3 regions of the Kocuria turfanensis genome follow, and region 2 is predicted to be linked to each of the others. Evidence: riboswitches for the same ligand, from Rfam matches in the RefSeq annotation. Region 2 holds a riboswitch; each other region holds the start of a gene.
What was found. Region 2 has a riboswitch for cyclic di-AMP ahead of AYX06_RS19545 (LysM peptidoglycan-binding domain-containing M23 family metallopeptidase). Riboswitches for the same ligand answer to the same signal wherever they lie in the genome.
Positions count from the first base shown of each region.

Region 1: it holds a riboswitch for cyclic di-AMP, as region 2 does, so the genes downstream of both, AYX06_RS14940 (C40 family peptidase) here and AYX06_RS19545 (LysM peptidoglycan-binding domain-containing M23 family metallopeptidase) in region 2, are expected to answer to the same signal.
Region 3: it holds a riboswitch for cyclic di-AMP, as region 2 does, so the genes downstream of both, AYX06_RS09650 (C40 family peptidase) here and AYX06_RS19545 (LysM peptidoglycan-binding domain-containing M23 family metallopeptidase) in region 2, are expected to answer to the same signal.

Region 1 covers NZ_CP014480.1:3,249,492-3,259,553, reverse strand. The annotation lists gene AYX06_RS14965 (hypothetical protein) at 1-350, shown strand, start outside; tRNA gene AYX06_RS14960 (tRNA-Arg) at 406-481, opposite strand; gene AYX06_RS20890 (DUF4031 domain-containing protein) at 546-1,928, shown strand; gene AYX06_RS14950 (hypothetical protein) at 1,846-2,112, opposite strand; gene AYX06_RS14945 (C40 family peptidase) at 2,326-3,279, opposite strand; gene AYX06_RS14940 (C40 family peptidase) at 3,583-4,248, opposite strand; cyclic di-AMP (ydaO/yuaA leader) riboswitch at 4,254-4,443, opposite strand; gene AYX06_RS14935 (metal-dependent transcriptional regulator) at 4,782-5,471, opposite strand; gene serC (phosphoserine transaminase) at 5,679-6,836, shown strand; gene AYX06_RS14925 (MFS transporter) at 6,833-8,068, opposite strand; gene AYX06_RS14920 (DUF3027 domain-containing protein) at 8,122-8,670, opposite strand; gene AYX06_RS14915 (cold-shock protein) at 8,735-9,118, opposite strand; gene AYX06_RS14910 (hypothetical protein) at 9,274-9,531, shown strand; gene AYX06_RS14905 (helicase-associated domain-containing protein) at 9,535-10,062, shown strand, end outside.
Region 2 covers NZ_CP014482.1:37,890-47,951, forward strand. The annotation lists gene gnd (phosphogluconate dehydrogenase (NAD(+)-dependent, decarboxylating)) at 1-813, opposite strand, end outside; gene AYX06_RS18040 (hypothetical protein) at 1,292-2,041, shown strand; cyclic di-AMP (ydaO/yuaA leader) riboswitch at 2,253-2,426, shown strand; gene AYX06_RS19545 (LysM peptidoglycan-binding domain-containing M23 family metallopeptidase) at 2,486-3,586, shown strand; gene AYX06_RS18050 (heavy metal-responsive transcriptional regulator) at 3,939-4,328, opposite strand; partial or broken gene AYX06_RS18055 (FAD-dependent oxidoreductase) at 4,458-5,845, opposite strand; gene AYX06_RS18060 (glucose-6-phosphate dehydrogenase) at 5,842-7,227, opposite strand; gene AYX06_RS18065 (glycoside hydrolase family 15 protein) at 7,289-9,163, opposite strand; gene AYX06_RS18070 (dihydrolipoyl dehydrogenase family protein) at 9,276-10,062, opposite strand, start outside.
Region 3 covers NZ_CP014480.1:2,077,017-2,087,078, forward strand. The annotation lists gene AYX06_RS20465 (hypothetical protein) at 1-438, opposite strand, end outside; gene AYX06_RS09625 (NADH-quinone oxidoreductase subunit A) at 429-773, opposite strand; gene AYX06_RS09630 (DUF305 domain-containing protein) at 877-1,449, opposite strand; gene AYX06_RS09635 (DUF305 domain-containing protein) at 1,796-2,332, opposite strand; gene AYX06_RS09640 (four-helix bundle copper-binding protein) at 2,468-2,878, opposite strand; gene gnd (phosphogluconate dehydrogenase (NAD(+)-dependent, decarboxylating)) at 3,348-4,286, shown strand; cyclic di-AMP (ydaO/yuaA leader) riboswitch at 5,172-5,340, shown strand; gene AYX06_RS09650 (C40 family peptidase) at 5,347-5,988, shown strand; gene AYX06_RS09655 (DUF305 domain-containing protein) at 6,306-7,007, shown strand; gene AYX06_RS09660 (response regulator transcription factor) at 7,559-8,281, shown strand; gene AYX06_RS09665 (sensor histidine kinase) at 8,278-9,426, shown strand; gene AYX06_RS09670 (heparan-alpha-glucosaminide N-acetyltransferase domain-containing protein) at 9,537-10,062, opposite strand, start outside.

The DNA of each region.
Region 1 (10,062 bases), on a different contig from region 2:
AGGCCGTCCACCGCTCCTCCGGGCTGCTGGCCCCGCTCTTCGTGGGCCTGGCGTGGCTGCTCCTCGTCGCCCTCCACACGGCCTCGCGCGCTCGCCGGTGGCTGCGCTCGGCGGTCGTGCTGGGCTTCGCGGCCGTCTCCCTGGCGGGCAACGCGGCGATCGACGCCGCGCTCGCGGACCCCGGCGACGCCTCGGCCGTGGCCACGGCGTCAGCCCTGGTGGTGGCGCGCTGGGTGCTGCTGGTGCTGCTGCTGGCGGTCACCGTGGCGGTGGCCGTGGAGGCGCTGCGGCGCCGGGCGCCGCGGCCTCCGGCCGGCGACCCGGAGCGCCCCGCGGACCCGCCGCGCTGAGCGGCAGGCCCCGGGCAGCCGAACGCCCCGGACCGTGCGGTCCGGGGCGTTCCGGTGGTGCCCCCGATTGGATTCGAACCAACGACACCGGCTTTAGGAGAGCCGTGCTCTATCCCCTGAGCTACGAGGGCGACGCCGAACAGTCTAGGTGCTGCCCGGGAACCCCGCGAACCGTGCGCGTCTAGGATCGGTCGCATGCCCGTCTACATCGATCCGCCGCTGTGGCCCGCCCACGGGACGCACTTCTCGCACCTGGTCTCCGACTCCTCCTACGAGGAGCTGCACGCCTTCGCGCACCGGCTGGGCGTGCCCCGGCGGGCGTTCGACCGGGACCACTACGACGTGCGGGGAAGCCTCTACGACGCGGCGGTGGCCGCGGGCGCCCGGCCGGTCGAGGGCCGTGAGCTCACGCGGGTGCTGCTGCGCAGCGGTCTGCGCGTGCCCGCCCGGGCGCGCCCGGAGCGGATCGGCCGGGTGCTGCGCCGGCGGTGGGACGGCCGGTTCCCCGGCCTGCCGCGGATCGGCGCGGAGCTCGTCGAGCGGTGGGGGGAGCCCCACCGGCACTACCACGGCCGCTCGCACCTGCTGGCCGTCCTCGAGGCCCTCGAGGAGCTGGTCGCCGGGGCCGGGCTGGACCGGGAGCAGCACGACGCCCTCCTGCTGGGCGCGTGGTTCCACGACGCCGTCTACGCCGGCAGGCCCGGGCAGGACGAGCGGGACTCCGCCGAGCTGGCCCGGGAGCGCCTGACCGCGGCCGGTCTGGCCCCGGACGTGGTCGCCGAGGTCCAGCGCCTGGTCCTGCTCACCCTCGACCACGCGGCCGCCCCCGGGGACCTGCCCGGGGCGCTCCTGCTGGACGCGGACCTCGCCGTGCTGGGGTCGGCGCCGGACGCGTACGCGGCCTACGCCGCCGCCGTGCGCCGGGAGTACGCGCACGTGCCCGACGCCGACTTCGCCGCCGGGCGGCTTCGGGTGCTCGAGGGACTCTGGCGCCGGCAGCCGGTCTACCGCACGCCGGCCGCGCAGCGGCGCTGGGGAGCGCGCGCCGCCCGGAACCTGGAGGGCGAGATCGAGCAGCTGCGCACCGCCGCGGGCCGGGGCTCCCCCGCCGACGTGGAGGTCCTCACGATCACGGCGGTGTGCCTGCGCGACGACGACGGCGCGCTGCTCACGGTGCGCAAGCGGGGCACGGACCGCTTCATGCTGGTGGGCGGCAAGCTCGACCCGGGCGAGTCCCCCGCCGAGGCGGCCGTGCGGGAGACGGCCGAGGAGGTCGGGCTGGTGCTGGACCCCGGGCAGCTCCGCCTGCTGGGAGAGTTCGAGGCCCCCGCCGCGAACGAGGCCGCCACGTGGGTGCGCTCCACGGTGTTCACCGCGCCCCTCACCGGGCGCCCGGAGGCCCGCGCGGAGATCGAGGAGCTGCGCTGGCAGCCGCTGGACGACGTCTCGCCCGCCGCGCTGCCGGCAGACCTGGCGCCGCTGCTCCGGGAGCACGTCATTCCCGCGCTGCTGGGCTCCCCTGGGGCTCGTGCGGCTCGCCCGCGGCGCGGTGGCGCCGGTGGAGCAGGATCCCGGTGAGCAGGCCCAGCACGATGCCGATGCCGCCGAAGACGGACAGCCACATGGCGGCGTGGCCGACGAACGCGGCGACCACGAAGCCGACCACGATCCCGGGCACGGCCCCGCCGATCATGCCGTAGGCCATGTAGGCGTACTCACGGTCCAGGCTCGTGCGGGCGTTGCGGCTGAAGTCGGTGGCCATGGGTCCAGTCTATCGGCGCCGGGAGGCTCGGGCCGGGCCCCGGCCGGGGCGTCCGGGCGGTCCGCCGGCGGCGTGGCACGGCAGCGGTGGGCCGGCGGCGTGCCACCGGAACGGCGGGCGGGCGGCCGATGGCCGCCCGGACGAGCAGCGGGTGCGCGGAACCTGTCTGGCCGACCAGGGACCGCGCACCCGAACCGATGCTCTCGCGTGCGGTCAGCGCACGCGGACGTAGACCGGGCCGGAGCCCACGTTGACGCTGTCGACGACCGTGGTGCCGCCGTTCCAGCCGCCGTGCACGGCCTTGCCGCCGCCGATGTAGACGCCGATGTGGGCCATGCCCATGCCGCCGTCGGCGTAGTAGACGAGGTCGCCGGGCTGGGCCTGGCCCGCGGAGACCTGCGTGCCGAGGCTCAGGTAGGAGGCCGGCCAGCCGTGGTGGTTGATGCCGGCGGCGCGCAGGGCGTTGGTGACCAGGGCGGTGCAGTCCTGGCCGACGCCGAGCTGGCCCAGGGCGGCCGAGGAGATGGTGGCGCCCTTGCCGGAGGCGGAGCTCTGCGGCGTGACGGTGCGCTCGGCCGCCGGGGCCGCCTGCACGGCGGGCTTCGGTGCGGGCTTCGGCGCCGGGGCCGGCTTCGGGGCGGCCTGGACGGCGGGAGCGGCCGGCTGCGGGGCCGGGGCAGTCGTCGGTGCGGCCACCGGCTTCGGCGCCGGGGTGGTCCGCACCACGGAGGGCGCGGCGGGAGCCGGCTGGAGGACGGGAGCGGCCTGGGCGGCCGGCTTCGGCGCCGGGGTGGCCTGCACCACGGAGGGCGCGGCGGGAGCAGCCTGCAGGACGGGAGCGGCCTGGGCGGCCGGCGTCCCGGTCCTCTGCTCGACCGTCGCGCGGGCCTTGGGCTCCGCCTTCTTCTCGGCCTTCTTCTCGGACGCCTTCTGGGCCTTCGTCACGTGGGCGGCCGGCGCCAGGGAGACGGTGGGGGCGGCGGACGGGGTCGCGGCGGCCACGGCGGACAGCGGGGCGTCGGCGGCGGCCTCCTGGGCCGGGGCCTCGTGCGCGGAGACGGTGGTGGCCAGCGCCAGGCCGGAGAAGGCGGCGACGGCGGCCACGGTGCGGGCCCTGCCGGTGAGGAGGGAGCCGACGCCGGTCGAGGAGTTCAGATCACGAGTCATGGGGGGATTCAGCAGGCTTTCTGGAGGGCCGGGCGAACCTGCCGGGAGACTGCGGTGACAGCACGGATCACCCCGCACGAGGGCGCGCGGGGTGATGCGATCTCCGGCAGCGCGGCGCTCCGGATGCGGAGGGCCGCGCACGGCGGGCGAACGGAGGAGGGGGTGTCCGGGGGGGGACGGGGCGCACCGAGCCCGGGAAGACGGGGGGTGCGGGGCGGACCCGGGAGTGCGGGTCGCGGCGGTCCGGGACGGACCGGGTGCCTCCCGCAGCGACCCTGGGATCACCGCGGGAGGCGAGCCGGATCAGCCGATCCGGTAGTAGCCGTCGAGCTGCATGGCGTTGACGGAGTGGATCTGGGTGCCCTGCGTCGGGTTCAGCGCCGAGATCATCTTGCCGCCGCCGATGTAGATGCCCACGTGGCCGCCACCGTTCTGGGAGACGAGGTCGCCGGGCTGCGGGTTGGCCACGGGGGTGCCGGCGGCGAACTGGTCCCACGTGGTGCGGGGCAGGTCGATGCCGTTCTGGGCGAAGACCCACTGGGTGAAGCCGGAGCAGTCCCAGGCGCCGAAGGCGGTGCCGCCGTAGACGTAGCCGGAGCCGATGCCCTGGTGGGCGGCGCCCACGATGCCGCCGGCGGCCGCGGGGATCTCGGTCGTGGCGTTGGCCTGCGGGGCCACGCTCGCGGTGGAGACCGCCGGCTGCGGGGCCGGGGCCTGGTAGGCCGGGGCCGCGGGCTGCGCGGCGACGGGGGCCTGGTAGGTGTAGGAGGCCAGCGAGGCGGCGGCCGGGGCCGGGGCCGGGGCCGAGTAGGCGGCGCCGGAGGCCGCGGGGACCTCGGCGTAGGCCTGGGCCGGGGCGATGGAGCCGACGATCGCGGCGCCGGCTGCGGCGGCGATCGTGGTGTTGCGCACGGCGTTCGAGGAGGTCTCGGCGCGGTGGCGGGCAGTGTTCTGCTTGAAAATAGCCATGGGTGTGTTCCTCCCTTTGCCTACGAGGTGAGCTGTCGGATTCGGGTGGGAGACACCCGGCCGCGGAGCGCATGCGCTCCGGCGACTTAACCCCAAGGCCCCGGATCACCGGGACCGGAAATGGTTCCCCCGCTTCTGCCAAGCAGTTTCTGTGCATCGGCCCCGGGCACCGGCAGAATTCGGCGATGTGCACGAGGATGCCGATCCGACCAGTGATCAGCACGCGTTGAACAATACATGACCGGTTACGGAAGTGTCACGTTTTGATCACGACGGATCACGGAATTGCATCTCGAAGGGTATGGAAACCCGCGGATTGTGTCGTTTCCGACTATCAGTGCGTGGCGGCGGCGCACGGTGGAGCGAGGGTCCGGACGCCTCGGATCCGGCCGCTCACCAGGTCGTTCACCGCTGACGGGCTCCGATCCGGCCGGACTGGCCGAAAGTGCCTTGTGAACGTCCCCACAATGATGGTCGGGTCTCGCGCCGGGCGCCGCGACGTGCCCCGGACGCGGGCACGGCCCGGCGGGCGCTCAGGCGGCGAGGACCCGGATGGCCCCGGCCGTGCGCAGGTCGATCTCCGCGGACCGGCCGGTGTCGGCGACCTCGATCCGCACCCGCTGACCCTCCACGCGGGCCCGGACCACGGCCCCGGTCAGCACGCCCACGTCGCTCAGCACGCCCAGCAGCGCGGCGTCGGCCTGCACCACCTCCGGCAGCAGCGCCACGGTGTGCGTCCCCTCCGGGTCCGCGCGGGCGGCCTCCAGCAGGGAGGGGTGCCCCGCCGCCGAGGGGCTGTCCCCGACGCCCAGTGCGGCCAGGCCCGGGATCGGCGTGCCGTACGGGGAGTAGCGGGGGCTGTGCAGCAGGTCCACCAGCCGCCGCTCGACCTGCTCGCTCATCACGTGCTCCCAGCGGCACGCCTCGTCGTGGACCTGCGCCAGGTCCAGTCCGATGACGTCGGCCAGCAGCCGCTCCGCCAGACGGTGCTTGCGCATCACCTGCACCGCCCGTTCCCGGCCCAGCTCGGTGAGCACCAGGGAGCGGTCGGCTCCCACCGTCAGCAGCCCGTCGCGCTCCATCCGGGACACCGTCTGCGAGACGGTCGGCCCGGAGTGGTCGAGGCGCTCGACGATGCGCGCCCGCATGGGCGTGATGCCCTCCTCCTCGAGCTCGAGCACGGTCCGCAGGTACATCTCCGTGGTGTCGATCAGATCGCTCATGCCTCAGTCATCCTTCGTCCGGCCGTCCGTCCCCGGGGATCCCGCCCGGTCCGGTCTTCCCGCACGAGCTTAGTCCGCGTGCCCCTGCCGCGGCGGGGACCGGGCCACGGCGGCGGGGACCGGGCCCGGGTGGGGCAGAATGGGCCGGGGCCCGGCCGTGCACGCCCCTGCACGGCCGCCGCGTCCGCCGCCCGCCGCACGTCCGTCATGAGGGAGCACCCGTTGTCCGCACACGTCACCATCCCCCAGCACCTGCTCCCCGCCGACGGCCGGTTCGGCGCCGGGCCCTCCAAGGTCCGCCCGGAGCAGGTCGACGCCGTCGCCCGGGCCGGGGCGGGGCTGCTCGGGACCTCCCACCGGCAGGCACCGGTCCGGCGGCTCGTGGGCTCGGTGCGCGAGGGCCTGGCGCAGTTCCTCCGTCTGCCCGAGGGCCACGAGGTCCTGCTCGGCCTCGGCGGGGCCACCGCCTTCTGGGACGCCGCCGTCTTCGGGCTGGTCGAGGCCAAGGCCCAGCACCTGGTGTTCGGCGAGTTCGGCGCCAAGTTCGCCCAGGCCACGGACGCCGCGCCGTTCCTGGAGGCCTCCTCGGTGGTGGAGTCCCTGCCCGGCACCCGGCCGGAGCCGCGGGCGGAGGACGGCGTGGACGTCTACGCGTGGCCCCAGAACGAGACCTCCACCGGGGTGGCCGCCCCCGTGGTGCGGCCCGCCGGCATCGCGGACGAGGCGCTGGTGCTGGTCGACGCCACCTCGGCGGCGGGCGGCATGGCCGCGGACCTCTCCGCGGCGGACGTCTACTACTTCTCCCCGCAGAAGAACCTCGGCTCCGACGGCGGGCTGTGGCTGGGGGCCTTCTCCCCCGCCGCGATCGAGCGGATCGAGCGGATCGGCGCCTCCGGCCGCTGGGTCCCCGACTTCCTGAAGCTGACCACGGCCCTGGAGAACTCGCGGAAGGACCAGACCTACAACACCCCTGCGCTGGCCACGCTGGTGATGCTGGACGAGCAGCTGCGCTGGCTCAACGGCCGGGGCGGCATGGCCTGGGCGGCGGCCCGCACGAAGGAGTCCTCCGACCTGGTCTACGCCTGGGCCGAGGCCTCCCCCTTCGCCGCCCCCTTCGTGCCCCGCCCGCAGGACCGCTCCACGGTGATCACCACGGTGGACTTCGACTCGACCGTGGACGCCGCCGCCGTGGCCGCCGTGCTGCGCGCCCACGGCGTGGTGGACGTGGAGCCCTACCGCAAGCTGGGGCGCAACCAGCTGCGGATCGCCACGTTCGTCTCGATCGAGCCCGACGACGTGGCGCGGCTGCTGGCCTGCGTGGACCACGTCGTGGACCGGCTGCGCGCGCCGGGCGGCGGACGCTAGGGGGCTCCCCCCGGGGGCGCCGCCCCGGCCGCGGGGCCCCGGGCGCGCAGCCGCAGCCAGAAGAGGGCGCCGACCAGGGCCCCGCCGAGCCCGGCGGCCACGGCCACGCCCATGCCCCACCGCGCCCCGAGGGCGTCCGTGATCCACCCGACCACGGGCGCCCCCACCGGGGTGCCGCCCATGAAGATGGCCATGTACAGGCTCATCACCCGGCCGCGCATCACCGGGGAGGTGGTCGACTGCACGTAGGCGTTGGCGGTGGTCATGATCGTCAGGGAGGACAGCCCGCACGGGACCAGCCACAGCGCGAACACCGTCAGGGTGGGCGCCGTGGCCGCCCCGAGGCAGCTGAGCGCGAAGACGGCGCTGCCGCCGTAGACGTAGCGCAGCCGGGCGCTGCGCCGCCGGGCCGAGAGCAGGGCGCCCGCCACCGTGCCCACCGCGAGGATCGAGTTGAGCGCCCCGAAGGTCTCCGGTCCGCGGCCGAACTCGGGGCCGGCCATGGCGGCCAGGAACACGGCGAAGTTCAGCCCGAAGGTGCCGATGAGGAAGATCGTCACCAGCACCGCCACGATGTCGGGACGGCCCCCGACATAGGCGAGCCCCTCCCGGATCTGCCCGCGCCCCCGCCCGGAGCGCGGCATCCCGCGCAGCTCCTCGGAGCGGATGGCGAGGATCGCGGCGAGCATGGCGCCGAAGGTGAGCGTGTTGAGCAGGAACACCCACCCGGACCCGATCGAGGCCACGAGCACGCCGGCGGCGGCGGGGCCGATCATCCGGGCGGCGTTGAACGACGTGGAGTTCAGGGCCACGGCGTTGGAGAGGTAGTCGTCGTCGACCATCTCGGAGACGAAGGTCTGGCGCACGGGGGCGTCCAGGGTGGACGCGACGCCGAGGGCCAGGGCGAAGGCGTAGACGAGCCCCAGGCTCGCCACCCCGGCCAGCACGGCCGCGCCCAGTCCCGCCGCGAGCGCGGCCATGGCCGTCTGCGTCCACAGCAGCAGGCGGCGCCGGTCCAGCCGGTCGGCGAGCACCCCCGCCCAGGGCGCCAGGAAGAGCTGGGGCAGGAACTGCAGGGCGGTCACCACGCCCATCGCGGTGGCGTCGTGGTCCGAGAGCTCGTCGAAGACCAGCCAGGACTGGGCGGTGCGCTGCATCCACGTGCCGATGTTGGACACCAGCGCGCCCAGGAACCAGACGCGGTAGTTGCGGAAGCGGAAGGACCGGAACATGCCCCGGGCGGGATCGGGTGCGCCCGCGGCCGCGACGCCGCCCCGCGGGGCGCTCAGGGCCGTTCGCCGTCCGGCGACGGCCCGGTCCCGTCCTGCGGGCCGGACCCGGACCCGTCGCCGCCCGCGGCCGGCTCCTCGGCGGCGGTCCCGGGGGCCGGGTCGGCGGGCGCCGCCGCGGCGTCCTCCTCGGCGCGCTCCTGCTCCTCCTGGGCCTTCTCCTCGGGGCTCACGCGCTCGGACCAGGGCACCCACTCGGGGGCCAGCAGGGCGTCCTCCCCGGGCAGCAGGCCGACCTCGCAGACGGTCGCCGTCTTGCTGCGCGGCGCCCGGGCGAGGCTCGCGAACCAGTTCCAGCCGCGGTAGCCGGGCAGGGCGCACTCGAAGAGGTGGACGACCAGCCGGTCCTCCTCGACCCGCACGCGGTGCCCGGGGCCGATCTGCGAGGGCTCCGCGATCTGCTCCACGCCGGCACGGGCGGTGGCGACGTCGGCGATCAGCAGGGCGTCCTGCTTGGGGGCCCGGCGGCGGGCCGGTCGCGCCGGGCGGGCAGGAGGCTCGGGGGCCGCCTCGGCGGGCGCGTCCTGGACGGTCTCCTCGGTCACTGCTGGTCTCCCTCGTGGTGAGTGCTGGGTGGGGTGCCCGGGCCGGGGGCCCGGGCCGGTCGGCTCAGACGTCCAGGTTGTCGGCCACGGTGCGCAGGATGGCGGCGATCTTGCGGCCGTGCGCGGAGTCCGGGTAGCGGCCGCGGTGCAGCCCGTTGGACATCTCGTCCAGGAGCTTGATGAGGTCCTCGGTGATGACCGCCATCTCCTCGGCCGGTTTGCGGACGTTCTTGGCGATCGACGGAGCCCGGTCCAGGATGCGCGCGGACAGCGCCTGCGCGCCGCGCCGCCCCTGGGCCACCCCGAACTCCATGCGCGTCCCCGGCTTCACCGTGGTGGCGCCGGAGGGCAGGGCCGAGGAGGGCAGGAACACCTCCTGGCCGTCGTCGGTCGCCAGGAAGCCGAAGCCCTTCTTGGAATCGAACCACTTCACCTTGCCGGTGGGCACGCTGTCTCCCTCGTCGTCGTCCTCGTGGAAGGGCGGCCCCGCCGTCCGTGCTGCCGGGCCCCCCCTGTGGAACCTCCCATTCTAGCCCTGCTGCAGGCGCCGGGACGCCCGCGGACGCGGTCACGGCGGGGTCCCCGGCTCGCTATTCTGGACCCATGCCTTCCCACGACGACCGCGCCGCCACGCCCGAGGACCGCCCCGCCCCCCGCCCCGGGGTCGACGTCCTCGGCGCCGCCGCGGTCGTGCTGGGCCTGGTCTGCGCGGTGTGCCTGGCGCTGCTGCTGGTGCTCAAGGCCGTCGGCGCGGACCCGTGGGACGGGCTGACGGTGATCCCGTGGTTCGTGCTGCCCGTGGCCTTCCTGCTCTTCTGCGCCACCCTGGTGCGCTCCGTGCTGCGCCGGCGCCGGGCCTGACCCGTGGCCCCGGACGGACTGCTCCGGGACCTCGCGGCCCGCTCCCCCGGTGAGCTGGCCGCGCTGCTCGACGCGCGGCCCGACGCCGTGCGCCCCGGGACGACGACGACCGCCGAGCTCGCCGAGGCCCTGCTCTCCCGGGCCGGGCTGAGCCGGGCCCTCGACGAGCTCTCCCGGCCGGAGCTGGACGCCCTCGAGCGGGCCGTGGTGCTCGGCGCCCCGGACGGTCCCGCCGGCCCGCTGCTGGCCGCCCCGCCGTGGGACCGGCTGCACCGGCTGGCCCTGGTCCACCGGGACGGGGACGCGCTGCGGCTCGTGCCCGGGGTGGCGGAGGCCCTGGGCCGCTACCCCGCCGGGCTGGGCCGGCCGCACCGGGTGCTGGCGGCCCGGGCCGCACGCCTGCGCGGCGGCGAGCCGGCGGCCCCCGCGGCCCCCGAGGTTCCCGGGGAGATCGGGCGCTGGCCCGCGCCGGTGCGGGAGGTGCTCGAGCGGTTCCGCTCCCGCCCGGTGGGCCTGCTCCCGGACGCGCTG
Region 2 (10,062 bases):
GGGGGACTCGTCCTGGCGGGAGGTGAACCGGGCGAACAGGGCGTTGGTGATGTTGGGCACCGGGACCGCGAGGTCCAGGGCCGCCTCGACGGTCCACCGGCCCTCGCCCGAGTCCTCGGCGTACCCCCGGAGCTGCTCGAGGTGCTCGTCCTCGTTGAGGGCGTTGACCGCCAGGTCGAGCAGCCATGACTTGATCACCGAGCCTTCGCGCCAGGAGTTGAAGGTTTCTCGCACCGAGCGGACATGGCCGGCTGCTTCGAGCAGTTCCCAGCCCTCGGCGTAGGCCTGCATGATCGCGTACTCGATGCCGTTGTGGACCATCTTGGCGAAGTGGCCCGCACCGTGGTCCCCGGCGTGGACGAAGCCGAAATCACTCGCGGGTTTGAGGGAGTCGAAGATCGGCTGCGCCTTGGCGACCGTGGCCTCCTCGCCGCCGACCATGAGCGCGTAGCCCTGGGTGATGCCCCACACGCCCCCAGAGACGCCGCAGTCGAGGTACTCGATGCCTCTGGTGGCGAGTTTCTCAGCCCGTGGGGCGTCGTGGATCCACCGGGAGTTGCCGCCGTCGATGATGACGTCGCCCTCGCCCAGCAGCTCGGCGAGTTCGTCGATCACCACGTCGACGACCGTGTCCGGCACCATGACCCACACGATCTGGGGCCCATGGTCGATCCGCTCCACCATCGCGGCCAAGCTCTCGGCGTCGGAGAGCTCGGCGTCGGTGTCGTAGCCGATCACGGTGTGGCCCGCCTCGCGCAGCCGTTCGCGCATGTTGCCACCCATCTTGCCCAGCCCTACCAGTCCCATCTGCATGGCGCGCTCCATCCTCGGTCATCCGCCGTGGGGACGGGCATCCTCCAGCTCCGTCTCACCGCGGAGGGGCGCCGCACAGGAGTGGTCCTCTTCCGCGGGGTGCAGCCGTTCGGGAGCCTTCCCGCCCCGGGTGCTCATCACGGTCTCACGATGGAATCTCTGCCACCACCCCAGGGGTGAAACGCATGGTGCGATACTCGTGGCTTCCACGGATCCGTCCGTCCGCGCAATGGTTCTCCGGGCTGACCGTTGTGGCCCTGGACGGTGCTGGACGTGGTGGTTGGCCACCACGGTGTTGCGGTGGTCCGGCACGGACTGCAGGACTCGGGTCACTTACCCCGGCTACCCCGCCGTTTGACGTTGCCTAATAGGGGAAGGTTCAGAATGGCGGGCGTGCCTCGGGTGCGTTCTGCGTTGCCCGGTGAAGGGCCATGAGGGCCTGTGGTGCAGACGACCAGCATGGAAAGAGCACAGTGACATGAGCGGATACCAGCTGGACGCAGTCGTGTTCGAAAAGAACTCAATCAATGGTGACGGTGCGGTCCGGGATGAGGGATCCATGATCGCGCGAGAGGCCTGGTTGACCGTTCTGGCCCTGGTGGCTGGAGGCACGCCTTCGCTGCTGGTGGTCGCGGCTTCGATGAAATTGGCCCCCATGCCGTTGCTGTTCTGGGCTGTGGCGGTGCCGGGCATGCTGGTCCTGCTCGGGATCCTGGTCTATGCGCGGTGGTCGGGGCTCGATCGGCTGTACAACCGGCTGTGGGTCGGGGTAGTCGGCGGGGTGGTGCTCACGATGGCCTTGGACGTCGTGCGCGTGGCCGGGGTGCACCTGGGGTACCTGCCGGACTCGGTGACCATGTTCGGCAACATGATCGCCGGGGCGGCTCCGATGTCAGACCCCAGCCCGCTGAGCTACTTCTTGGGGGCTGCCTATCACTTCTTCAACGGCATCTCCTTCGCCGTGATCTATTCGGTCTTGTTCGGCCGCACCCGGTGGTGGGGTCCAGTGCTGTTCTCCGTTGTGTTCGTGGAGAGCGCGATGATGCTCCTGCCGCCGATGGCTTTGAAGTTCGGCCCGTTCGGTCTCGATGCGTTCGGAACTCTCTGGAACGGGTACTTCCTCGACACACTGCTGGCCCACGCCGCCATGGGCGTAGCCCTGGGGGCTGTCATCCAGACCTCCGCCCGGTACCGCGGCATCCTGCTGAGGCCATTGGGGTGTCGTTGACGGTTCCTCGCTGGTGGGACGCGCGGAGCTGGGGGACCGACGGTACCCGTTCGCCCAGGGGCGGATTCAAGTCGATCAGGGTCGGGGTGGCGCGGCGAGGCCGGCGCCAACCGACCTGGATTTGACGTTCCCCTATGAGGGAAGGTCGACACTAGGTTCGGCAACGCCATCAGAGGCGTTCCCCTCTTGGGCGGACTGTCGAATCCTGCCGCTGTCCAAGGGGCCGCTCGTAGTACATGTCAGGCAGGAGCGGGGGAACCACCAGTGGGCTTCGCAGGAAGCTCTTGGGGCTAAGCCGCTTGGGGGCCGTTCCGCGGTTCTTCGAGCGTCCGGATGATCCCATCCGAGTCCGACAGCTAACTTCGCAGGCATTGGGAGAGGTACATCTTGTCCAGGAATCACCGTTCAGCGCGTCATCGTGTGACCCCGGCGCGCCTGCGTCCGATGAAGGCCGTTTCACGTGCCGTGACCTCGGAGGCCGGAAACATCGGCCGGTCAGCAGCTGTGGCCTTCGCCGCCACGGGTCTGCTTTTGGGTGGGGGCCTGCCGGCCAACGCGACGGAGGCAGCCGGGTCCTATGAGGCGGCGAGCTCGGTTCCCGCCGGCGGCCTTGTTGCCGCCGCGACCTCGGTCTCCGAGGGGTCGCCGACCACGCACGAGGTCGTGCCCGGTGACACGCTGGGGGCCATCTCGAGCGCTTACGGGGTGGAGCTGGAATCAGTGTTCGCCCTGAACGGGATGGGGTGGGAGACCACCATCTACCCCGGCGACGTCATCGCACTGACCGGTCGAGCAACCCTCTCCGAGGGAGCTCCGGTCACGCACGAGGTCGTGCCCGGAGACACGCTGGGGGCGATCTCGAGCGCTTACGGGGTGGAGCTGGAGTCGGTGTTCGCCCTGAACGGGATGGGGTGGGAGACCACCATCTATCCCGGCGACGTCATCGCGCTGACCTCTGACGGGGCGGTAGGCGGGCCTGTCGGCGCCCCGGCACTTGTGGCGGCCCCGGCCCCCGTCGCTGCCCCGGCTCCTGTGGCTGCGCCGGCACCTGCTCCCGCCCCGGCACCGGTCTCTGTTCCTGCACCGGTTAGGGCGATGTCGGTGGCGCCGGCATCGGCGTCCGAACCGGCGGTGGTCCCGGTGTCGGCGCCGGTGGGTCGGCTCAGTGCGCCCGTGGCCAACATGGTGACGAACTCGCCTTTCGGGTACCGGGTCAACCCGTTGACCGGTGGGGCTGCGGAGCTGCACACGGGCGTCGATTTCGCGGCAGGGTGCGACACCCCGGTGCTCAGTTCGGCGGCCGGGACGGTCACCGAAGCGGGGTTCAGCGCCTATGGGGGCGGTAACCGCATCGTCATCGATCACGGAAACGGCCTGCAGACCACCTACAACCACCTTCAGAGCCTCGGGGTGCAGGCGGGTCAAGCCGTGGGGGCCGGTGCTCTCATCGGGATCGCCGGGGCCACCGGCAACGCCTCCGGCTGCCACCTCCACTTCGAGGTCGTCGTCAACGGCCAGACCGTCGACCCCGCCGGCTGGCTGTAACCACACGGTCTCTGAGCGCCCGGTCATGCGCCCGGGCGCTCAGACACCATCTGTCTTTAGGGCAAGCACCTCTAGGTGTCTCTGCATCCTCGGGGTGTGGTCGGTGCCGCACCCGATCCCTCTCACACCCGGGGATCGCATGTCGGCCATCCGGTGATGTGGCAAGCCGGGGTGCTGCTGGTTTGTTCGTGGATATAGAGACGCACCCGCCGGCTCCCGGAGGGCGCGGTGAATGTGGTTCCCGTCATGAGTGGTGACAGGCGGTTACTCAGGGATGGGGCTCGACAGGGTGAGCCCCATGCCTGCAGAAGGTTCCTGGTGTGGGCTTGGGCGCGGATCGTGGTCGCCGGGGTCACAGGTAGCTGCAGATTTGTTGGGCGTCGCATTGGTCGGGGTCGCCTTCGGCGGCTCTTCTGTAGTTCTCGGCCACGGATTCCCGGAGGGCGGTGAGCTCAGCGATCTGTCGGTCCAGGCCGGCCAGTTGCTGGGCCAGTTGCTCGGTCACATGGGTGCAGGGCACCTGCCCGGCGTCGCGGACCCGGAGGATGTCACGGATCTCGGCCAGAGGAAGCCCGGCAACCTTGCCGCGGTGAATGAACTCCAGCCTGTCGAGGAGCTCCTTCGGGTAGTCGCGGTAGCCGTTGGCGGCACGCTGGGCCGGTGGGAGCAGTCCCTGTTTCTCGTAGAACCTGAGCGCCTTGGTCGTCATGCCGACGGCTGCGGCCGCCTCGCCGATACGCATAGTTCCTCCCGGTCCTGAAATGATCCCTGCACCTTCCACAATAGTGGAAGGTGCCTGTGTGCGGCGGCTTCCACTGCGATTCATCGGGAACGGCTCAGTGCCTGCGGGGCGGGGCGGGTCCGGCGGCGGTCAGGGCTCGGTGTGGGAGCGGTCGTTCTCGACGGCCTGCCAGGCCTTGCGGGCGGCGATCAGGACCGGGTCCCACAGTGGGGAGAACGGCGGTGCGTAGGACAGGTCGATGTTGAGCAGCTCCTCCACGGGGGTCTCGTGCCACAGGGCGACGGAGAGGACGTCGATGCGCTTGGCCGCACCCTCCTCGCCGACGATCTGGGCTCCGAGCAGCCGTCCGGTGCCGCGTTCGGCGATGAGCTTGGTGCGGATGGGCTTGGCGCCGGGGTAGTAGCCGGCCCGCGTGGTGGAGTCGACCACCGCGGTGACGGGGTCAAAGCCGGCGGCGTGCGCCTCCGCGACGCCAAGCCCGGTGCGTCCTACTTCGACGTGGCAGATCTTGGTCACGGCCGTGCCGAGCACCCCGGGGAAGGTGGCGTAGCCGCCGCCGATGTTGATCCCGGCGGTGCGGCCCTCCTTGTTGGCGTGGGTGCCCAGTGGCAGCCGGACGTGGCGGCGGGAGACGCGGTGGAACTTCTCCACGCAGTCCCCTCCCGCCCAGACACCCTCGACCCCGGTGCGCAGCCGCTGGTCCACCGCGATCGCGCCCGTCGCGCCCAGGGGGATCCCGGCCTGTGCGGCGAGGGTCGTGTTCGGTGCCACCCCCAGACCCAGGATCACCAGATCGGTCGGGATGGTGGCCTGGTCGGTCACCACCGCGGTGACCTGTCCGCCATCGGTCTCAAACCCGGTGACCGTCTCCTCCATCCGGACCTCCATCCCGTACCCCTCCATCGCTGAGGTGATGAGGGCGCCCATGTCCGGGTCCAGTGCGGGCAGCGGGGCCGGGGGACGCCCGATGACGGTGATCTGCACCCCCAGGCGCACAGAGCTTCGGCCAGCTCCAGGCCGATGTAGCCGGCCCCGACGACCACCGCCCGCGCCGGCCGCTCCTGCTCCAGCACCGCCCGCAGGGCGAGGCCCTCGTCGAGGGTCTGCATCCCGTGGATGCCGCGGGCGTCGATCCCGGGCAGGGGCGGGCGGAACGGGACGGCTCCCGTGGCAAGCATGAGCTGGTCGAAGCCCTCCCAGGTCTCCCGGCCGGTGACCTGTTCCCGTACCAGCACGGCCCGGCGGTGAAGGTCGATCTCCAGGGCCTCGTGGCCGGTGCGGGCGTCGATGTTGTTGTGGTTGTCGCGGAACTGCTGCGGGGTGCGGGCGATCAGCTCCGAGGCCTCGGCCACGTCCTTGCCGATGAAATACGGGATCCCGCACGCGGAGTAGGAGGTGTAGTTGCCGCGCTCAAAGGCGACGATCTCGAGTTCGTCGCGCCCCTGCTGGCGGCGTGCGGCCGAGGCCGCGCTCATCTCGGCGGCGTCCCAGCCGATGACGACCAGCCGCTGTGTCACCGCTGCTCCTCGTGGGCGGCGCTCCAGTCGGGGCCGGGGGAGCCGGCCGGGTACTCCTCCAGAGGTACCCGGCCGGCCTGCCAGGCATCGCGGATCTGGTCGATGAGCGCCCAGGCGTGCTCTACGGCGTCGGAGCGCACGGACAGTGTGGGGTCGCGGTCGAGGATGCTCTGGAGCACTTCGCCGTAGGGATTCAGACGGCCCTCCCCGAAGTCAGTCGCCAGTTCCGCGCGGTCGATGGTGAGGGGATCGCCGGGGCCGTTGATGTTGAGTCCCAGGGCGATGGTGGGGGAGCCCAGGCCGATGCGCAGCACCGTGGGGTCCTCGGCCCCGCGCAACCCGTCCGGCACCCGCGGGGTCTGGCGGAAGGTCACGACGATCTCCTGACGGGGGTCGCCGATGGCCTTGCCGGAGCGCAGAGTGAACGGCACCCCGGCCCACCGCCACGTGTCCGCCTCGACGGTGACCTCGGCCAGCGTCTCCGTCCCCAGCTCCGGGTCCACGCCCTCCTCGTCCACGTAGTCGGGCAGGTCCTGCCCACCGACCGTGCCGGCCGTGTAGCGGGCGCGTCGGCTGGCTCGGGCGGGGTCTCCGGCCCACAGTCGCACGGAGCGCACAGCCTGGGATTTCGCGGCCTGCAGCTCGGTAGCCTCCACGGTGGCGGGCGGCTCCATGGTGACCAGCGCCATGGCCTGCAGCAGGTGGCTCTGGAGCATGTCGACCATCGCCCCGGTACCGTCGTAGTACCCGGCGCGGCCCTCCAGGCCCAGCTCCTCGTCGTAGACGACGTCGACGCGGGAGATGTGGTCCCGGTTCCACAGGGGCTCGAAGAGGCGGTTGGTGAAGCGCAGACCGAGCACGTTGAGCACGGTGGAGGTGCCGAGGAAGTGGTCGACCCGGAACACCTGCTCCTGCGGCACGAGCTCGGCGAGCATGGCGTTGAGCTCGGCCGCGTTCTGCCGATTGGTGCCGAAGGGCTTCTCCATCGCCAGCACGGTGCCCTCGGGCAGCTCGACCTCCTGCAAGGCGTCCACGGCTTTGGCCGTCACGGCCGGGGGCAGCGCGAAGTACAGGGCCGGGATCCCGGTGGCCGCGCCGAGGAGTTGCTCCAGGTCCTCGGGGGCGGACACATCGGCGCTGAGGTAGCGGGCGTCGGCCAGGGCGTGGTCCACGGCCGGTCCTGTCGCCCCGACGGTGTCGAAGGACCCCCGGACGGTGTCGGTCCACTGCTCATCGTCCCGGTCCTGCCGTCCGGAGCCGATGAGGCGGATCCGCCGGTCGGGTTGTTCCGTGAGCAGCCGGCCCAGGCCGGGCAGCAGCAGCCGGGAGGCGAGGTCGCCGGTGCCGCCGAGAATGATCAGGGTCGAGACGGTGTCGTCCATGGTTGTGCCTCACGTCGGTGCCCGGGGTGATGACCGGGCGGTTTCAGGATCAGTGGAAGCCTCAGCCGGTCCGTGGCGCGGGTGCCGGGGCCGGAGATGCGGGTGCTTGTCCTTTGGCGGATGTTCCGGCCAGGCGCATCCCGGCGTTGATGAGGCCGATGTGGGTGAAAGCCTGGGGGGTGTTGCCTAGCTGGGTGCCGGTGGTGGGGTCGATCTCCTCGGCGAACGAGCCCAGGTCCCCGGCCAGGGCAACCAGGGTCTCGAACAGTTCGTTGGCTTCGCGGGTGTTCCCGGCCAGGGCGAGGGCTTCGATGAGCCAGAAACTGGCGATGGTGAAGGCCCCTTCGGTGCCGACCAACCCGTCCTCGACGCTGTCGGGCCCGTCGAGGCGGTAGCGGTAGAGCAGCCCGGGGTGGACGGTGGGCTGGGGGGTGAGCTGGGCGCGGACGGTTTCGATGGTCTTGGTCATGATCGGGTGGTCGCCGTTGATGAATCCGATGATGGGTAGCATCAGCAGGCTCGCGTCCATGGAGGGATCGTCGTAGGCGCGGGTGAAGTGCCCGTCGGTGACTCCGGAGTCGAAGATCTCCTGGCGGCACTTATCTGCTGCTTCCCGCCAGCGGGGTAGGTCGCCGTCCAGTCCGTAGGTTTCCACCAGCTGGCAGCCGCGGTCCAGGGCCGTCCAGGCCAGGGCCTTGGAGTGGACGAAGTGGCGTGGGTGGTTGCGGACCTCCCAGATCCCGCTGTCGGGCTCCTGCCAGTGCTCGGCGGCGAAATCCACGAGCTGGCGGAAGTGCGGCCATTCGGTGCGCATCACGTCATCGCCGAACACCTCGCAGATGCTCAGGCAGTCGACCAGCTCACCGTAGCTGTCCAGCTGCAACTGGGCCTCGGCGTCGTTGCCGACCCGCACCGGGGTGCTGCCGCGGTAGCCGGTCACCTCCGTCAGGGAGGACTCGGGGATCTCGGTGGCCCCGTCCACCCGGTAGAGCACCCGCAGCGGCAGCCCCGCCCCGGCGGTGGCAGTGCACAACCAGCGGGCGTAGGCGTTGGCCTCGGGGTAGCACTGGAGCTGGTAGAGGGCGTTGAGGGTGAAGCTGGCATCGCGCAACCAGGTGTAGCGGTAGTCCCAGTTGCGTTCCCCGCCGATCTGCTCGGGCAAGGACGTGGTGGCCGCGGCCGTCACAGCCCCGCTGGGGGCGTAGATCAGCTGCTTGAGCGTGATCGCGCTGCGTAGCACCGCCTCCCGGGCCGGGCCCTCATAGACCAGGTTCTGGGACCATTGCCGCCACGCTTCATCGATGGCCTCCAGTGCCGCGGCCACCTCCTCCGGTTCCGCGGTGCAGGGGCCCGCCCCGGCCCCGATCATCAGGCGCCCGGCCCACCGCTCCCCGGCGTGCAGCACCGCCTGCCCGCCGGCGCTGCCCCCGTCTCGGTCCTCCAGCTGTAGGCCGGAGACGGCGAACTGCACCGGTTCAGCCTCGGAGGCGAGGGTCGCCAGCCCGTCACTGACTGTCAGATCGAAGGCCGTGGTCCCGAACCCGGGCCGGGGTTCCAGGACCGCTTCGACATCCACCGACCCGTTGACGCTCTCGAGCACCCACAGGATTTCCTGGCCGTGCTGCGGGGGCGGCCAGGTCATGGCCATCCTCATCCGCGCCAAGACCGTGGAGGCCCCACCCCACTCCAGGACCATCACCGCGCTGCCGGGCTGGTACCACCGCCGGGTCACCGGCAACGCGGCACCGGAAGGGGCGACCGCACCGAACCGCAGCCGGCCCCCACGCCGGCGGTCCAGCACCGGGAACACCAGGGCGGGGGCGTCGAAGCGCAACGGGCAGAAGAACTCCACGGCCGCGTCCGGGCCGACGAGGGCGGCCGAGAGCCCGTCACCGAGCGGGGCCAGGGCACCGATGTCCGGGAAGCCCCCGCGCACACCCGCATCCTGTCCGGTCGGTTCCGGGGTGGACGGGTCTTCAGGTGCTTCCGGGACGTTCACGGTGATCCTTACCTGGACGGGGCGGGGCATGGAACTCGGATCGGTGGCGTTAGACCTCCAGCTGCTCCAGGGCGGCCTGGTAGGCCTCGTGGTAGGTGGGGAACTGGGCGACCTGGTCCAACAGGGTCTCCAGCGGCAGCTGGGTCCGGATGGCCAGGGAGGCCTGGTGGATCCACTCCCCGGCCTGCGGGCCGACCGCCCACGCCCCGATCAGCACCTCCCGGTCGGCGTCGGCCAGCAGCCCCAGATGCCCGCGCGGGTCCTGCTCGTAGGTCCACGGGCGGGCGATGGCCTGGGCCAGATCCAGCTCGGTGGCGGTGGTGCGGATCCCGCGCTGCTCCGCCTGCTGCTGCGTGAGCCCGGCGGCGGCGATCTCCGGGTCGGCGAACACCACCCGCGGGATCCCCTCATAGGTCGCGGCGTGGGCCCGGCCCAGGATCGCGTCAGCGGCGATCCGCCCCTGGTACTTCGCCACGTGGGTAAACGGCATCACCCCGGTGACGTCGCCGATCGCCCACAGGTTGTCGGCGGCCCGGGCATGCTCGTCGATGAGCACCTCGCCGTGCTCGCCCAGTCGTGCCCCAGCCGTCTCGAAGCCCAGGTTTTGGGTGCGGGGGGCGCGGCCGGTGCCGAAAATCACCACGTCGGCGGCCACCTCGGTCCCGTCCTCGAGGGTGATGACGCTGTCCGCACCGTTCCGGTGGGCCTTGGCGGCGGAGGCGCCCAGGCGGATGTCGACCCCGGTCTCAGCCAGGTAGTCGTGGACGAGCTCCCCCACCCGGGGGTCCTCCCGGCCCAGCAGGCGGTCCCCGCGGTGGATGAGGGTGACCTGCACG
Region 3 (10,062 bases), on a different contig from region 2:
CATCTCGCCGTGGTCCATCTCGCCGTGGTCCATCTCGCCGTGGTCCATGCCCCCGTGGCCCCCATGATCCACGTCCTCGGGGATCTCGGGCTCCTGCGGCCGTTCCCGGGCGTCCGTCCGGTGGTGCGGGGTGTCGAGCAGGAGCGCTGCGGCGTCGTCGAGGGCTGGTCCCACCCCTCCCGGCGAGGTGATGTCGGCGCGGACGCGAGGACCGGGCATCTGCTCCCAGAGCCGGTCCACGAGCTCCGAGAGCTCGGGGCCGGGGACACCGCACACGGCGAGCACGTCCGCGTCGGCCGGTGTTGAGGCCGGCCGCCACCCGCGGCGGAGCAGCTGCTGCTCCAGTTCCATGCGCGCGTCCCAGTGTCCCGGGACCTCGACGACGAGGACCTGCGCGGCCCGAACCGCGAAGCGGGCGAGGAGTTCGTTCAGGCCCATCGGAAGGCTCCTTCCCGCCAGGCCCAGGCCACGGCGACGAGCAGGCCCCCGAGGAACAGGAACATCTCCACGACCGCGGAGATCCCCTTCTCGATCACGACCACCGCCCACGGGTACATGAAGAGCATCTCGACGTCGAAGGCCAGGAACACGATCGAGGCGAGGTACCAGCGGGCGTGGAACCGGGACAGCGCGTGCTCCTGGGGCATCCACCCGGACTGAGCGGGCAGCACCGTCAGCGGGTCGGCCGTGATCACTGCTGTGCGGTGCAGCGCGTAGAGGAGAACGACGACCGACATCGCCACCAGGGCCATGGCCACGATTCCGGAGTACACGACGGTCTCCCCTTTCGCGCGGTCGGAACATGGAAGTCTGTCGTTGATCGGTGGGGCCACCCTAACGGGCGGCCCCACCGATCGCGCCGTTTCAGCTCGGTGATCAGGCGCGGCCGGCGAGCCAGGTGCGGAAGTCCGCGACCTGGGCCTGCTGGGTGGTGATCCCCGAGGTGGCCGCCACGCGCAGCTGCGGGTGCACGGCGCGAGACTGCGGCTCGAGGAACTCGATGATCCCGCTGTTGTGGTGTGGAATCATCTTCTGCACGAAAGCGACATCGAAGTCCTCACCGGCCTCAGCGGCCGACAGCTCCTCGATCATCATCTGGGTCTCCTCCTCCAGGATCTTCATCTCCTCCTGGGCTTCTGCCGGGGCTTGGGCCATGGCCTCTTCAGGGGTCAGCCCGTACCACTCCTCCAACCAGGTGGTGAACTGGTCGATCTGGTGCTGCTGATTGGCGATGATGTTCTCCGCGTGGGTGCGGATGTCCGGGCTGGTTCCGCGCTCGAGCTCCAGCTGGGCCATCTCGATCGCGGCCCGGTGGTGCGGAATGATCTCGGCCAGGAACGTGATCTCCAGTTCCTCGCCCTCCAGCCCGGCCAGGGTCTCACCGAACTCGTAGGCGGTCGGGGAAGTCGGGTCCGGCTGGATCATCTCCGTCTGACTGTGGGAGGACACCGGGGCGGCCTCCCAGTGGGCGGATGCCGGCGCAGCGGCTCCGCCCAGCAACGCAGTGGCCACAGCGGCCGCGGAGGCGGCGGCCGCGGTACGGCGGCCTAATGAAATGTAGTGCATGGCAGATTCCCTCTCGGGCGATGAGCCGGTCCCTCGATACCAGCTCGGCGGATGCCGGGCGGTCTGTCACCGGGACCATGCGTGCACCGCGGTGAAGCAAACGCCAAGCAGTAGTGGGCGGTATGGGGGGAAGACGGAATCTGCCCCCGTGCAGCTCGTTCGTGCAGGGGCAGGCCCCGTCTTTTACCGGCAGATGGTGTAAATGGACATCGGCCGGTCAGCGGGTCGATCAGGCGGTGGCGGCGGGGCGGCCGCCTTGGCGGTCGTACCACTCCTCGAGCCAGGTCTGCATCTGTGCGATCTCGCTCAGCTGGACCGTTTTGATGTTCTGGCACAGCTGCAGCAGGTCCTGGTGCTCGGCGCGGTCCAGGCAGGTCTCGGCCTCCCGGACCGCCGCCCAGTGGTGGCGGATCATCGACTGCATGAACCGGATCTCGTACTCGGCCCCGGTGAACTGGTCCAGCCGTTGCATCGAAGCCATGTCACCGGTGGACAGCTGGGGCTCATAGGTGATTCCGTACCACTCCTGCAGCCAGGTCTGCATCTGCTCGATCTCCTGGTTCTGGACCGTGATGATGTCCTCGCACATCGCGGCCAGCTCCGGGTGCACGGCCTTGTCCACGCACTCCTGAGCCATCACGACCGCCATGTAGTGGTGGTCGATCATGCTCTTCAGGAACTCCACCTCGAAGCTGGCGGCTTGCTCGTTGCCGGCCGGGGCATCGGCGAAGGCCGGGGCCGCCGTCGCCACCCCTGTGCCGGTCACCGCCCCGAGAGCCAGAACGGCCGACGCGGCCGCGGCAGGAACACGCCGCCGAAGGCGCCGTTTGCCCGAGATCACGCTCTGTTCTTTCAAGCCCATCCTCTTCCTTTCCTGCGTCAGGTCAGTGTTCGGCCCGTCTCAGCCCAGGGAGGAGATCAGGTCCGCGCAGGCGGCCTCGCAGCGGCGGCAGGCCTCGGCGCACACGCGGCAGTGCTCGTGCTCACCCGCGTGCTGGGCGCACTCGTCGCCGCAGGCCTTGCAGGCGGCCCGGCATGCCTCCAGGACGACCCGGGTGACCTCGGCGTTGTTGCCGGTCTGACGGGAGAGCACACGGCCGGTGGTCGCGCAGATGTCGGCGCAGTCCAGGTTCTTACGGATGCAGGTGCTCAGTTGCGCGACCATGTCCTCGGCCAGGCAGGCATCCGCGCAGGCGGTACAGGTCTGGGCGCACTCGAAACAGGCCTCGATGCACTCCGCCAACTTCTGCTGGTCGATGTCCCCCAGGTCCTTCGGGTAGGTCTCCAGCATCGAGCTCACGTGATGAGTCATGGTTCTGCTCCTTCTCTCATACTGCGGTTCGTGCGGTATATCGATCTGGTGCCGACGGATCTTGCGATCCACCATGTTTCCGACAGTAGCCTTATCAGCGTTGTATCTAAACGGTGATCAACTCCATGTCAGGGCGATGAGCGGGAATCTTCACGGAACCTTCAAGAAGGAGGTCCTGGAACCGTGGGGCCTTCCCTGGCGCGGCGGGCTAGTGAGCTTGTCGGCATGGAGCAGCGCCACGCACGTGGACGCACCCGTGCGGCTGGGCCCGTCCGGTACCGGTTCCGCACGTCGGGTGGCAGCCCCAGACGGGAGCGTGCGAACGTGGCGGACACCTGGAGATGCAGGGGAGGAAACTGTCCCTGTTGGCTAGATACAAGAGGGCTGTGTCTGTGCGGTTTTCCTCCGTGGGGTGACCCGGCCAGCTGATGTCCGCCTGAGCGGCGGAGGACCGAGAAGGGAGTACACCATGCAGGTGGGACTGGTAGGACTGGGCAAGATGGGCGGCAACATGGGTGAGCGGCTGCGCGAGGCCGGCCACACAGTGGTCGGCTACGACACCGACCCGGAGCTCTCCGACTCCGAGAGCCTCACCGCCATGGTGGAGCAGATCGGCACCCCGCCCCGGGTCGTGTGGGTCATGGTGCCGGACACGGTGGTGGACACCGTGATCGACGAGCTGGCCGGCGTGCTGGGCGAGGGCGACGTGATCATCGACGGCGGCAACTCCCGGTGGATCCACGACGCCCCCCGCGCCCGGAGACTGGCCGAACGGGGCATCGAGTACCTGGACTGCGGGGTCTCCGGCGGCGTGTGGGGGATCACCCAGGGATACGCCCTGATGGTCGGCGGGGACGAGGGCACCGTGGCCAAGGCGCAGCCGATCTTCGACTCGCTCAAACCCGCCGGCGAGTTTGGCTTCGTCCACGCCGGTGAGCACGGTGCGGGTCACTTCGCGAAGATGGTCCACAACGGCATCGAGTACGCGATCATGCAGGCCTACGCCGAGGGCTGGGAACTGCTCGAGGCCGCCGGTCACGTCCGCTCGGTACGGGAGACCTTCAACTCCTGGCGCGAGGGGTCGGTGATCAAGTCCTGGCTGCTGGACCTGGCGGTGAACGCGCTCAACGAGGACGAGCACCTGGACCGGCTCGCCGGCTACGCCGAGGACTCCGGCGAAGGCCGCTGGACGGTGGAGGCCGCTCTGGACCTCGCGGTCCCGGTGCCGGCCATCTCCAGCGCCCTCTTCGCCCGGTTCGCCTCCCGGCAGGACCAGGCCCCGGCGATGAAGATGATCGCGGCGATGCGCAACCAGTTCGGCGGCCACACGGTCCGCGACGTGGCCGCGGGCCCCGAGCACGTCGAGGCCGCACCCGGCGAGGAGCCGGCCCACCCCGCCGAGCAGTAGGTCCGACCGTCCCCGCCGCCAACGGCTCGGAAGCGGCCACCCTCACCCCTCTGCAAGGCCTGTGCGCCATGCCGATCCGCACGGTCACCACGGTCGGCACTGCTCCCGCCCGGTGCCGGCCTTGTCGAGGAACGCCTACGGGGCGAGGGGATCGCGGATCAACAGCCGGTGACCACGATCGAGGCAGCGGTGACGGCACCGCCCGGCGTCCCCAATCGGCCCCGGAATACTGATCGGCCCAGCCACGTGGCAGCCGGCAGCCCAGTGGATCCGCCGCTGACCATCCTGGCCTCACCAACGACAGCGAAGGACCCGCTTAATTACTCCCCTCGCAGCGGGCCATTGATCTACCGGTCCCATACATGGACCCGGATGAATTTGAAGATCTCGTGAAGAAAGCAGCTCTTCTCACCTGTTCGACACCCTTGGATATGAAGATTTCATGAAGGAAACAGTTCACTCCCCCAAGCAATGCTGGGCGGTTTCGTAAAAAAATCCGAGAACACCCTTGAGGGACGCTGAAGCTCCCCCGGGGGTTCACCTTCCCCCGCACCGGGCGCAGGCCGAAGGATTCCACGGGTAATGAGGGGCAGCGGATCCGAGCTCCCACCGCGCTCATCGGCGCGATACCGCAGGTCAGAGCCTCCCCGGGGCGGTCCCGATGAGTGGTGGCACGGGGAGGAAAGACAGCTAGCGGCGCCACCCCGCCGGAACGAATGTGCCCCAGGCGTGGTGGGCTACCGGCCGTTTTGCCGGCGACCGCGCGAGGCCGGCGCAAGCCTTTTCCCGGCACCACAGGGAATGTGACCTTTTCGTTATCTAGGCGCTAGTGTCCTCTGCGTGCCGTTGGCTGATCTCATCGGCTTCCCCGGGTGCTTCGCCGAATTCTGCCGGCAGCCGGGGTCCCCAATACAGAAATGACTTGGCAGAAGCGGGGGAACCATACCCGGTCCGCACCCGGACCTTGGGGTGAAGCCGCCGGAGCTGCAGGCTCGGCGGCCGGGTGCCTCCCACCCGAACCCGACAGCTCACCTCGTAGGCAAAAGGAGGACCCTCATTCATGGCTTTCTTCACGCGTAGCTCTGCCCGCCACCGCGCCCAGACCCCCTCGCACCTGGTGCGCACCACGACCCTGGCCGCCGCTGTCGGCGCGGCGGTGATCGGCTCCGTCGCCCCCGCTCAGGCCTATGCCGAAGCCCCCGCCACGTCCGGCACCGCATACTCGACCCCCGCGACCTCCCCGGCTCCGGCCGCTTCCCAGGCCCCCGTCACCGTGCAGGCGGCGAGCCTGCCGGCCGCTGGGGCGGCCACCTCGAGTCTGTCCCCCCAGTCCTCGGACATTTCCGAGATCTCCGCCACCTCCGCTGCGGCCGGCGGCATTGTCGGCACCGCGATGCAGGGCGTCGGTACCGGCTACGTCTGGGGCGGCACGGACTTCGGCGCCTGGGACTGCTCCGGTTTCACCCAGTGGGTCTACGCCCAGCAGGGCATCGACCTCCCCCGCACCAGCCAGCAGCAGTGGGCGGCCGGCACCCCGACCACTGACCCGCAGCCCGGCGACCTCGTCGTCCAGAACGGCGGGGCCCACATCGGGATCTACCTCGGTGGCGGCAAGATGATCTCCGCGCTGAACCCCACCCAGGGCACCTTCGTGCACAGCGTGAATGCCATGCCGACGGTCGGCTACGTCACTTTCCGCTGAGCCAACCCGCCGCCCGCCACGAATGCCGCCCGTGGCGGGCGGCGGGTGTGCCCCCACCTGATCAGCATCCAGGATCGGTCGGTCAGAACCTGAGATGCCTGCATCAGGCCACCGCCGGGGAACACCCCGATTCGGCCCCCTGATGGGCCCGCTCTTGAAGGTTCAGTGAAGATCTACCGCCCAGCCCTCCCAGCCCGGAGAAAGCAACCACGGCGGGGTTACCGTGGACGGATCGGCCCGCCTCGACCCGAGGCTGAGCAGAGCAAACACCACGATGTGCAGGCCCAGCACGGGCTGCTGCGAAGGAGAGGTTCGTCATGACGTCGACGATCAAGCACCTGGCCGCCGGGACGGCCCTGGCGCTGGCCCTCAGCGGTGCCGGGGCGACCGCGGCGGTCGCGTCCCCGACGCACCAGCCTGCCTCCGCCTCCGCACAGACGGGCGCTGAGCGGCACATGAACCACGACCGCCATTTCGCCGTGATGATGGTCCCCCACCACCAGGGTGCCACCGACATGGCCGAGCTGGCCCTGCAGAAGTCCGAGCGTCCCGAGATCCGTGACCTGGCGGAGAAGATCATCGAGGCCCAGACCGAGGAGATCCAGCAGCTGGAAGCAGCGGCCCAGCGGCTGGCCGCCGAGAACACCCCGGGACACCACCACCACCACGGCCACGGCCACGGCCACGGCCACCACCACGGCCACGGGCACCACGGCCACGGCCATGGCGGCCATGGTCAGAGCATGAATGCCGACATGCAGGGCGCCATGATGGGCGAAATGGACGGCATGGACGGCATGAGCCTGGAAGAGCTGGCGAAACTGTCCGGGGATGATTTCGACAAGGCCTTCCTCGAAGAGATGATCGCCCACCACCAGATGGCTCTCGAGATGGCCGAGATGGAGCTGCAGATGGGCACCGACCCAGAGCTGCGAGCCATGGCGGAGAAGATGATCGAGGACCAGCAGGCGGAGATCGAGCTCATGCAGGGCTGGTTGGAGGAGTGGTTCGCGGCCTGATCCAGGACCACGAACTGAGCCCCCACCGGCTGGAACGGGCCGACACCGGGACGTCATGATCCCCGTCGACCCGTTCCAGCCAGTCCAGTGCGGTGATCCCCGACGCGGCACCCGATGGGCGCGCGCCCTTCGCACAGTCAGCAGCACCCCAAACGGTCACCGACCAACCGCAGGTTCGCCAGCGCCGCGTCCTCTTGCCTCAGGACACGGACCCCCTCGCCTGGGGTCTTGCTCCTCCAGCGCGCGCACCGTCACCGAGATGGCCGAGACCACCGGAGTCCCCTCGCTCGGTGGTGGTGGCCGGGTCCCGACCGTGTTGCGTCTGTCCGGGCTCGTGAAGGGGCGACACGCGATCTTCTCCGTGCCCGATAACCCTCTCATCCGCCCGGGGCAGGGGATCGTTAGCCACAGCGACCACCGGTTCACCGGTGAGCCCGGCCACGTCGAGTCCACCCCCTGTTTCGTTTCCGAGGCCTCAGACACGGTCGCCCTGGGACGCTGGGGCTCGCAGCACAGTGTTCATGTCACCGCGATCAGTACCGGGAGGACAGATGACGGATCCGCTCACCGGACGTGTGCTGGTGGTCGACGACGAGGTCGACCTCGCGCAGCTGGTCGCGGGCTATCTGCGCAAGGCCGGACTCGAGGTCGTGGTGCGCCACGACGGCAACCAGGCGGTGGCCGCGGTGCGGGAGTACACCCCCGACGTGCTCGTGCTGGATCTGGGGCTGCCGGGGATCGGGGGGATCGAGGTGTGCCGTCAGGTGCGGACCTTCTCGGACTGCCACGTGCTGATGCTCACCGCCCGGGATGATGAGGTCGACAAGATCGTGGGCCTGTCGGTCGGTGCCGACGACTACGTGACCAAACCGTTCAGCCCGCGCGAACTCGTGGCGCGGGTCCAGGCCATGCTGCGCCGGGCCCGCACGGGAAGTGTTGAATCCACTACAGCCTTACCGCACGGACAGCAGGCACTGGTGATCGGGGAACTGGTGGTGGACGGGGACTCCCGCCAAGTGCACCTGGCCGGGGAACCGGTGGCGTTGACCCGGATCGAGTTCGACCTGCTCCTGTGCCTGGCTGCCCGCCCGCAACTGGTGCTCTCGCGCCGGCAGCTGGTGGAGCTGGTCTGGGACACCACCTGGACCGGGGACGAACACCTGGTGGACGTGCACATCGGGCGGATCCGCAAGAAACTCGGCGACGTAGCCACCAGGCCGACATTCATCCACACGATCCGCGGGATCGGCTACCGGATGGGCACCGGGCGATGAGCGCCGCCGTCTCCGACCGGACCCGGGCCTGGTCGTGGTCCTGGAGCCCGTTGACGGTGCGATTGATGCTGGCCCAGACAGCGGTGCTGGCCATCGGGCTGATCATCGTGGTGATCACCGCGGTGCTGGTCGGGCCGAGCATGTTCTATCACGAGCTCGTCGAGACCGGCCACGCCGATGCGGCCACCGGGCTGGTGCACCTGGAAGACGCCTTCCGCTCGGTGAGCCTTACCGCCCTGACCATCGGCGGGCTGCCGGCGCTCTACATCGCCGGGATGCTCACCTTCTACCTCTACCGCACGATCGGGCGGTCCCTGACCTCCTTCAGCACCGCCGCCCAGGAGGTGGCTGCCGGCAACTACGACGTGCGTGTCACCTCCACCAGCCTGGGCCCGGAATTCGACTCCCTGGCCGGGTCTTTCAACGACATGGCCGCCAGGCTCGACGCCGTGGACACCACTCGCCGCCAGATGCTGGCCGATCTGGCGCACGAGATGCGCACCCCCCTGGCCAGTCTCAAAGGACATCTGGAGGGCATCGAGGACGGAGTGGTCGAGTGGGATGAACGAACCACGGGCATCTTGTACGCCCAGATCGCTCGGCTCGAACGACTGGCCCGCGACATCCGCCACCTCACCGCCGCCGAAGAAGGCATGACCCACCTGCAGCTGACCCTCCAGGACCCGGGCCAGCTGGCAGCCCAGGCGGCCGCGGCCGTCCAACAAGACGCCGCCGCTCAGAACATCTCAGTGACCGCCATCAACACCGGCATGGAGGTCCCACCGGTGCTGGTCGACCGGGAAAGGATGGGACAAGTGTTGGGCAACCTGCTGGAGAACGCACTGCGTCACACCCCATCCGGCGGCGCCGTCACCGTGCGCACCGACCACACCCCGGAAGCGGTCACCCTCACCGTCGCCGATACAGGGGAAGGTATCGACCCCCAGCACCTTCCGCACGTCTTCGCACGCTTCTACCGCGCCCACCACGGCCGGGAAGCCCACCGCGGCGGCTCCGGCCTGGGACTGGCCATCAGCAAATCCCTCGTCGAAGCCCAGGGCGGGACCCTGGAGGCCACCAGCGACGGCCCCGGACGCGGGACCAGCTTCCGGATCCGCCTGCCCCGCCACACGCCCCCGGGCTGACGCCAGCGACACCACCAGACCGTGCTGTGACGGCGGCGGGCCGTGCCCGCCGCAGCAGACGTGCTCTCTGCGGCGGGCACGGCCCGTCATGTCGTGGCTACCGGCACAGCCTATCCATGGCTGTCCTTGGCCGGCCTGCCCAGCACCAGCCGGCGGGTGCCTTTCACGCTGGTGCTGACCACCTTCTCCAGCGGTCCCTGCCCCAGGCTCCGGTGCCAGGCCACCGCGAACAGCGCCGCTACCGCCAGGTGGACCATGAACCACAGGTAGGGCAGCTCGTAGTGGGCCTCGAAGGACAGTGCCACCAAGTGGACGGTGTAGAGGGTCAAGGTCATCAAGCCCATCGCCGACAGCGGCAACAACCATGCCCCGATCTTCGGGCCGATCAGCAGGAAGACGCCCAGCACCGCCAGGCTCACCCCAAGGCTGGCCGCGATCGCCAGCGGGGTATTGGTGTGCGGGGTGGCGATCGCCAACCACCACACGGTCTCCGTGGGCAACAAGTCCGGCCCCCAGACCAGCACATCCTCCAGCTCGTGCTCGCCCATCGAGGAGGCATCCAGTAGCCGCTGGTAACCACCCAAGGCATAGAGCAGGACATAGGAAATGGTCTGGGCGAAGATCGCCAGCCCCACG